2 regions of the Streptomyces sp. NPDC059169 genome follow, and region 1 is predicted to be linked to the other one. Evidence: riboswitches for the same ligand, from Rfam matches in the RefSeq annotation. Region 1 holds a riboswitch; the other holds the start of a gene.
The links. Region 1 has a riboswitch for S-adenosylmethionine ahead of ACFXOM_RS04445 (aminotransferase class V-fold PLP-dependent enzyme). Riboswitches for the same ligand answer to the same signal wherever they lie in the genome.

Region 1 (4,028 bases):
ACGGCGTCGAGCGCAAGGTGTCGAGGACGCAGCGCCTCCGGGCACGGCTCAGCAAGGCCTACTACGGCTCGGGGAACCAGGTCCCCAAGGCCACCGTCGAGGAGTTCAAGGAGATCACGAGCGGCCACGGCCACCACTGATCCCCTGCGCTGATCGCAGCAACTGCCACGGCGAGAGCCCCGTCCATCCGCTGGACGGGGCTCTTCGCCGTCCATGCGGGTGGATAGGGTGGGGGCATCCCCATTCGTACGATCCCAGGAGCGACCATGAGCGCCGTGACCCCCGCTGGAGGCAGTACCGCGGCGGGCCGCTCCTGGCCCGCGGTACTCGACGCCCTGCTGTACGGCAGGGACCAGAGCGCGGACGCCACCGCCTGGGCGATGGACCGGATCCTGCGCGGTGAGGCCACCGATGCGCAGATCGCCGGCTTCGTGGTCGCCCTGCGCGCCAAGGGCGAGACCGTCGAGGAGATCTCCGGTCTGGTGCGCACGATGTACGAGCACGCCAGGCTGATCGACGTACCGGGGCCCAGCGTCGACATCGTCGGCACCGGCGGTGACGGCGCCAAGACCGTCAACATCTCGACGATGTCGGCGATCGTCGTCGCGGGGACCGGTGCGAAGGTCGTCAAGCACGGCAACCGGGCCGCCTCCAGCCAGAGTGGTGCGTCCGACGTGCTGGAGAAGCTCGGGGTCAATCTGGAGCTGACCCCGGAGCGGGTCGCCGAGGTCGCGGAGGAAGCGGGGATCACCTTCTGCTTCGCCGTGAAGTTCCACCCCGCACTGCGGCACGTGGCGGCGGCGCGCAAGGAGCTCGGTATCCGCACCACCTTCAACTTCCTGGGGCCGCTGACCAACCCGGCTCGGGTGGAGGCCCAGGCCACCGGTGTCGCCGACGCGCGGATGGCGCCGATCATGGCAGGGGTACTGGCCGAGCGCGGCTCCAGCGCCCTGGTGTTCCGCGGGGACGACGGGCTGGACGAGCTCACCACCACCGCGACCTCCCGGGTGTGGGTGGTGCGGGACGGCTCGGTGCGCGAGGAGCACTTCGATCCCCGGGACGTGGGCATCGACATTGTTCCGGTGGAGGCCCTGCGCGGGGCGGACGCCTCGTACAACGCGGACGTGGCGCGTCGATTGCTCGCCGGCGAGACCGGCCCGGTGCGGGACGCCGTCCTGCTGAACTCGGCAGCGGCACTCGCCGCCTTGGAGCCCGCTGGGGGCACCTTGGTGGAGCAGTTGCGGGTGGGCATCGAGAAGGCCGCGGAGTCGATCGACTCCGGGGCGGCGAAGCAGGCGCTGGACCGCTGGGTGGCGGTCAGCAACGCGTGAGCGCGTAGGGATGGCGGTGCGGGGCCCCGCACCCGCCCGAGGCGGCGGGAGGGGACCGGCCCGCAGCAGCCCGCGAGGGGGTCGGTTCCGACCGGCCCCCTCGTTCGTCCCGGGATCCGGACACGAGTTGCGGGTACCCGATCACATGGCATAGCTTCGCGACAGGTCATGAGCGACAGCGACGAGGCCCCGGCCCGCTGTCCGGCAACCCTCCGTCCGTGGCGGGGTGCCCCGGGTGAAGACCGGGCCGTAGGCAGCGAGGTCTACGGCAAGCGCGGACCCCGCGGACATCTGTGCATGTCCCATCCCTGGGGTCCTGGTCCTCGAGGGAGCTGTCTCGTGAGCAAGCGAATGCGCTAGGGCCGTCGGCCCCGTTCCCCCTCCGCACGCAGTTGCCGTGCGTCGAGGCAACACCCGTGTGTCGGGCGGCAGTCGTGCCGTCGCGCCGGGTTCCCACAGCCCTTTCGCCCCACTCCGCCGGGAGATACCGCCATGTCCGCACGCCTGAACATCGCCGAGACCACCACCCCCGCCCTCGCCGCCGCACCCTCCGACCCCTGCTGTGACGCCCCGCTGCCGGTGCTCGGCCGGGACGTCACCGTTCCGCTCGTGACGGGTGGCGAGGTCACGTACGCCGCCCTCGACTACGCGGCGAGCGCGCCGGCCCTGCAGCGGGTCTGGGACGACGTGGCCGCCTACGCCCCGTACTACGGCAGCGTGCACCGCGGGGCGGGGTACCTGTCACAGCTGTCCACGGACCTGTTCGAGGGCAGCCGCGCAGCGGTGCACGCGTTCCTCGACTGCCGGGCGGACGACCAGGTCGTCTTCACCCGTTCGACCACCGATTCGCTGAACCTCCTGGCGGCCGCGCTGCCCGCGGGCTGCCAGGTCTTCGTCTTCGAGACGGAGCACCACGCGTCGCTGCTGCCCTGGGAGTCCCCCCGGGCCGCCGGGCCGGGCGGGGAGGGCGCCCGGGTGACCTACCTCGACGCGCCGGGCTCCCCCGGCGAGGCGGTGCGGACCCTGGAGGTCGCCCTCGCCGACCGCGACCCGTACGGCCCCGCCCTGGTCTGCGTGACCGGCGCTTCCAACGTCACCGGCGAGCTCTGGCCGGTGCGTGAACTGGCGTCGGCCGCACACGCCCACGGCGCCAGGATCGTGCTGGACGCGGCCCAACTCGCCCCGCACCACCCCGTCTCCGTACGGGACCTGGACGTCGACTGGGTGGCCTTCTCCGGGCACAAGCTCTACGCGCCGTTCGGCTCCGGCGTGCTCGTGGGGCGTGCGGACTGGCTGCAGGCGGCGGAGCCGTACCTCGCGGGCGGCGGTGCCTCGCGGAGCGTGACGAGGCGCACCGACGGCAGGGTGCAGGTGGACTGGCACACCACCGCGGCGCGCCACGAGGCGGGCTCGCCGAACGTCATCGGCGCCTATGCGATCGCCTCGGCCTGCCGGGCGCTGACGGAGGCCGGTTTCGACGCGCTCGTCGCCCGGGAGCAGCACCTCGTCGACAGGGTCCGTGCGGGGCTCGCGGAGATCCCCGAAGTCAGGGTGCTGTCGTTGTTCGGGGACGACTCCCCGAGGGTCGGGGTGCTCTCCTTCGTGGTGGAGGGCTGGAACAGCTCGCACGTCGCCGCCGCGCTGTCCGCCGAGTACGGCATCGGTGTGCGGGACGGCCTCTTCTGCGCCCATCCGCTGGTGCGGACGTTGCTCGGCAGCGACCCGCAGCAGGCCGGCGAGTGCGGTGCAGCGGAGGCCGCGCCGGGAGAGCGAAGCGGGGCGGGGGTCCCCTCGGCTGAAGGCCGGGGGAGGTCGTTGAACGCGATCCGGGTCAGCTTCGGCGCGGGGACCCCGGACGAGCACGTGGAGCGGTTCGTCCGGGCGGTTGCGGAGCTGGTGCGCGACGGGGCGCGGTGGAGCTACCGCACCGAGGACGGCAGGTGCGTACCCGCGGTGTGAGGAACCCGCCCCCGTGTGGAACGGCCCGGCCCGCCCGCGGGACGTGTGCCGGGCCGTGGGGCTGTGGGCGGCTACCCGGCGGTCGGCACGCGCTCGGTGGCGGGTCAGGCGTCGAGGCCGATGGCGAAGGCCGCTTCCAGGTCGTGCTCGGAGTAGGTCCTGAAGGCGACGTGGGTGTCCGTGGCCTCGACGCCGGGGATCTTGCTGATCCGTCCCGGGATGACATCGGCCAGGTCCTCGTGCCTGGCCACCCGGACCATCGCGATCAGGTCGTACGTACCGGTGACCGAGAAGACTTCGCTCACGCTGTCCAGAGCGGCGATGGTCTCGGCGATCTCAGGGATGCGGTCCACGCTGGTCTTGATGAGCACGATCGCGGTGATCACGGCTGTCCCTCTCCCTCGGCGACCGTCGGTGGCCGCTGTGTGCGCCTCAAGACTACTTGCCGGGGTGCCGGGGTGCCGGGCGGTGTCATTCCCCGCCGTCCCCCGTCCCGGGACGTGCCGGGGCCCCCTGCCGGAAGCGGCCCCAGGCGTAGAGGAAGCCGATCGAGAACCCCACCAGATGCGCGAGGTAGGCCACGCCCGGGCCGGCGGACGCGCTCTGCGCCTCCGCCATCCACTGCAGGACGAACCAGAAGACCAGCACGATCCAGGCGGGAAAGCGCAGCGGCAGGAACAACAGGAAGGGGAACACGCTCGTCACCCGTGCTCTCGGGAAGAGGCAGAGGAACGCACC
Region 2 (4,028 bases), on a different contig from region 1:
GCATTCCCGGGCAAGTCGGGCCGGGCAAACCGCACTTAACGCGCATCAGGCTCGAACACTTTGGCTGCTTCTCGCCGTGTCGGGACGCATTCTCATATGCGGCTGGCACACGCGGTGAAGGGGACTTCCCAACTCTACCGCGGCCGACACCACGGAATTACCCCCTCCGCTTCTCTTGCGGAGGGGGCAATTCGCATAACGCTGCGCAGTCAGCAGCCGCCGGCCACGGCGGGGATGATCGACACTCCCGCGCCGTCCGGGGTCGCCGTCTCCAGGCCCTGCTCGAAGCGCACGTCATCATCGTTGACGTACACGTTGACGAAGCGACGCAGCTTGCCCTGGTCGTCCAGGACACGGGCCGCGATGCCCGTGTGGTTCTTCTCCAGGTCGGCGATGACCTCACCGAGAGTGGAGCCCTCGGCGGGCACCTCGGCCCGACCGTCGGTGTAGGTGCGGAGGATGGTCGGGATGCGGACGTTGACGCTCATGCGAGGCCAGCCTCTCGGAAGGAGTCCAGGTTGGGGCGGATGACTGCGGACATACCCGTGGTGGGGGCCACCGCGTCGAGGGTCTTCAGGCCGTCACCCGTGTTGACGACGACGGTGGTGAGCGACGGGTCGATCACACCGGCCTCGATGAGCTTCTTCGCCACGCCGAGGGTCGTGCCGCCCGCGGTCTCCGTGAAGATGCCCTCGGTGCGGGCCAGCTGCTTGATCGCGTCCACGATCTGCTCGTCGGTGACGTCCTCGACGGCACCGCCGGTGCGGCGGCAGATGTCCAGGACGTACGGTCCGTCAGCCGGGTTGCCGATCGCGAGCGACTTGGCGATGGTGTCGGGCTTCTGCGGCTTGACCACGTCGTGCCCGGCCTTGAAGGCCACCGACACCGGGGAGCAGCCCTCGGCCTGGGCGCCGAAGATCTTGTAGGGCCTGTCCTCGACGAGCCCCAGCTTGATCAGCTCCTGTAGCCCCTTGTCGATCTTGGTGAGCTGGGATCCGGAGGCGATGGGGATGACGATCTGGTCGGGCAGGCGCCAGCCGAGCTGCTCGCAGATCTCGTACGCCAGCGTCTTGGACCCCTCGGCGTAGTACGGCCGCAGGTTGACGTTGACGAAACCCCATCCCTCGCCGACCGGGTCGCCGATGAGTTCGGAGCAGAAGCGGTTGACGTCGTCGTAGTTGCCCTCGATGCCGACGAGCTGGCCGCCGTACACCGCGGCCATCACGACCTTGCCCTGCTCCAGGTCGTGCGGGATGAACACGCAGGAGCGGAAGCCCGCACGCGCCGCGGCCGCACCGACCGCGCCCGCCAGGTTGCCCGTGGAGGAACAGGAGAGCGTGGTGAAGCCGAAGGCGCGGGCCGCCTCCAGCGCCTGGGCGACGACGCGGTCCTTGAAGGAGTGCGTCGGGTTGCCCGAGTCGTCCTTCACGTACAGGCCGCCGGTGACGCCCAGCTCACGAGCGAGGTTGTCGGCCTTGACCAGCTTGGTCCAGCCCGGGTTCAGGTTCGGCTTGTCCGCCACGTCGGCGGGCACGGGGAGCAGCGGCGCGTAGCGCCAGATGTTCTCCGGGCCGTTCTCGATCCGCTTGCGCAGCGCTTCGGCCTCTTCGGGGCTGCCGCTCGGCAGGTCGTACGCGACTTCGAGCGGCCCGAAACAGAGCTCACAGGCGAAGATCGGGCCGAGGTCGAACCGCTCGCCGCACTCGCGACAGGAGAGCCCGGAGGCGGGGCCGAGATCGATGGAATCGGTGGTGGCAACGGTCTGCACAGCCATGGAGGCGAGGCCCTTTCTCCTCATCTTCCTCGTGGCGCACCTCGCCACGAGACGGAATTGGCACCTTCCCTAGCCGTGGCCCCGCGCGCAGAACGTGTACGTGCGACGAGAACCGGCTGGAGGGTTGCCGGGGCTTCAACGGGCCGTGTCCCTCTGCCCCTCTGGATGAGCGGTATTCGATTGTGTCCGCGTGAGGACCCCCGGCATGCGACGGTCGTCCGCGTTGTTCAAGACTGTAACCGAACCCCCGGACGCTTGAGATGGCCGTCCGATCCGCGAGATGGAGATCACGTGCTGGATGAGGTGGAGCGCTGGCTGGCCCGGCGGTCCTGGTCGGTGGCGGACCGTCCACTGGACCGGCTGCTCGCCGCCAAGCAGGGCACCACGGTCAGCGTGGTGCTCCCCGCCCTGAACGAGGAGGAGACGGTCGGGGAGATCGTCGCCGTGATCCGCCGCGAGCTGATGTCCCGGGCGGTGCCGCTCGTCGACGAGCTGGTGGTCGTCGACTCGGGGTCCACGGACGGTACCGCGAAGGTGGCCGCGGACGCCGGCGCGCGCGTGGTGCACCGCGACGCCGTCCTGCCGCGCGTCCCGGCCGTGCCGGGCAAGGGAGAGGTGCTGTGGCGGTCACTGCTGGTGACCGGTGGCGACGTCGTGTGCTTCGTGGACGCGGACCTGAAGGAGTTCTCCGCGGAGTTCGTCTCAGGGATCGTCGGCCCGCTGCTGACCGAACCGGACGTGCAGTTCGTCAAGGGCATGTACGACCGGCCGCTGGGCGTTGTGCCGGGTCAGGGCGGCAGGGTGACCGAACTGGTGGCCCGGCCGTTGCTCAACCTGCACTGGCCGCAGTTGGCGGGCTTCGTACAGCCGCTCGGCGGTGAGTACGCGGCGCGCCGCTCACTGCTGGAACGGCTGCCGTTCCCGGTCGGGTACGGGGTGGAGCTCGGCCTGCTGGTGGACTCCCTGCACACCGTGGGCCTGGATGCGCTGGCGCAGGTCGACATCGGGGTGCGCCAGCACCGCCACCAGGACGGGCAGGCGCTGGGGCGGATGGCTGCGGCCATCTACCGAACGGCTCAGCTGCGACTGTCCCGAGGGCATTTGGTGCGTCCGGCGCTGACCCAGTTCGAGCGGCGGGAGGGCGGCTTCATCCCTCGCACCCACCCGGTGGACACCGAGGAGCGGCCCCCGATGCTGGAGATCGCGGAGTACGCGACGCGCCGTGCGGCATAGCACCGGATAATCCCACTGAATTGTCTAAGTTTCGCATTTATGAGGAATGCGAAATCTGTTGCTTCTCTTCGCCCATCGAGGAGATTGTCCCGCTCTCTCGGGGCGCTGGGGATCGCCGCGGCAGCCACGGCGAGCCCGTCGGCCCTGGCCGTGGCGGCGGCTCCGGGTCAGGCGCACACCGCGGCCGACGTCGTCACGGCGGCAGTGGTCCTCGGGCCCCCGGGGGGCAGGGCCTCCGCTGCCTCCCCGGGTGACCACGCGGGGGTGGCCCCGGCCGACCACGACGGTTCCGCGGAACAGTCCGCCCGCGGGAACGCCGGCCCCCCGGCGAACCCCGGCAACCCCGCGGGGCCAGGGAACCCGATCGCCCACGACGTCCGTCCGGATGCGGGGAGCCGCCCGACGCCGGACGCAAGTCCGGCCCCCGGGAACCTGGCGGGCACCGGCCCGGTGGCCGCGGGTGCCAGCACCCGGCCCGACGACCGCGGAACACCCTCCACCGCTGTGCATCCCGACGCTCCCACCGCCGACGGGACGAACCGCGGCACGCTCGCCGGGTCCGGTCGCCGCGAGGAACGCCTCTGGCTGCTCGGCGGCGTCGCCGTGGCCCTCACCGCAGCCGGGATCATCGCGGTCGTCGCGACCCGGGACCGACGCAACCACCACTGATCGAGTGAGCGTGTGGCCGGACTCCGCCGACGGAGCCCGGCCGCACGTTTGAGTGGTTCGGGGACGGGCTAGGTTTCGCGACATGGTCTCCGAGCCCTCAGCCTCCGAGCACGCAGCCCGGGTTCTCGTCGCGTCCAACCGCGGACCCGTCTCGTACGCCTTCCGTGAGGACGGCACGCTGGACGCCCGACGCGGCGGCGGCGGCCTGGTCTCCGGGCTGTCCGCGATCGGTCCCGAGGCGGACGCCCTCTGGGTGTGCTCGGCCCTCGGCGACGGCGACCGGGAGGCGGTACGGCGCGGCATCGGCGAACCGGGCGTCAAGATGCTGGACATCGACGCCGCCGTGCACGCC

Region 2: linked by a shared signal. The riboswitch ahead of thrC (threonine synthase) and the one ahead of ACFXOM_RS04445 (aminotransferase class V-fold PLP-dependent enzyme) in region 1 are both predicted to bind S-adenosylmethionine.

What each region holds. Positions count from the first base shown of each region.
Region 1 covers NZ_JBHZCF010000002.1:128,540-132,567, forward strand. Annotated here, with positions in the region: gene ACFXOM_RS04435 (cytochrome bc complex cytochrome b subunit) at 1-140, shown strand, start outside; gene trpD (anthranilate phosphoribosyltransferase) at 267-1,331, shown strand; SAM riboswitch class IV at 1,496-1,612, shown strand; gene ACFXOM_RS04445 (aminotransferase class V-fold PLP-dependent enzyme) at 1,824-3,290, shown strand; gene ACFXOM_RS04450 (Lrp/AsnC family transcriptional regulator) at 3,395-3,676, opposite strand; gene ACFXOM_RS04455 (rhomboid family intramembrane serine protease) at 3,762-4,028, opposite strand, start outside.
Region 2 covers NZ_JBHZCF010000011.1:117,491-121,518, reverse strand. Annotated here, with positions in the region: gene ACFXOM_RS21395 (MoaD/ThiS family protein) at 210-488, opposite strand; gene thrC (threonine synthase) at 485-1,774, opposite strand; SAM riboswitch class I at 1,792-1,946, opposite strand; gene ACFXOM_RS21385 (glucosyl-3-phosphoglycerate synthase) at 2,066-3,007, shown strand; gene ACFXOM_RS21380 (hypothetical protein) at 3,092-3,676, shown strand; gene ACFXOM_RS21375 (trehalose-6-phosphate synthase) at 3,759-4,028, shown strand, end outside.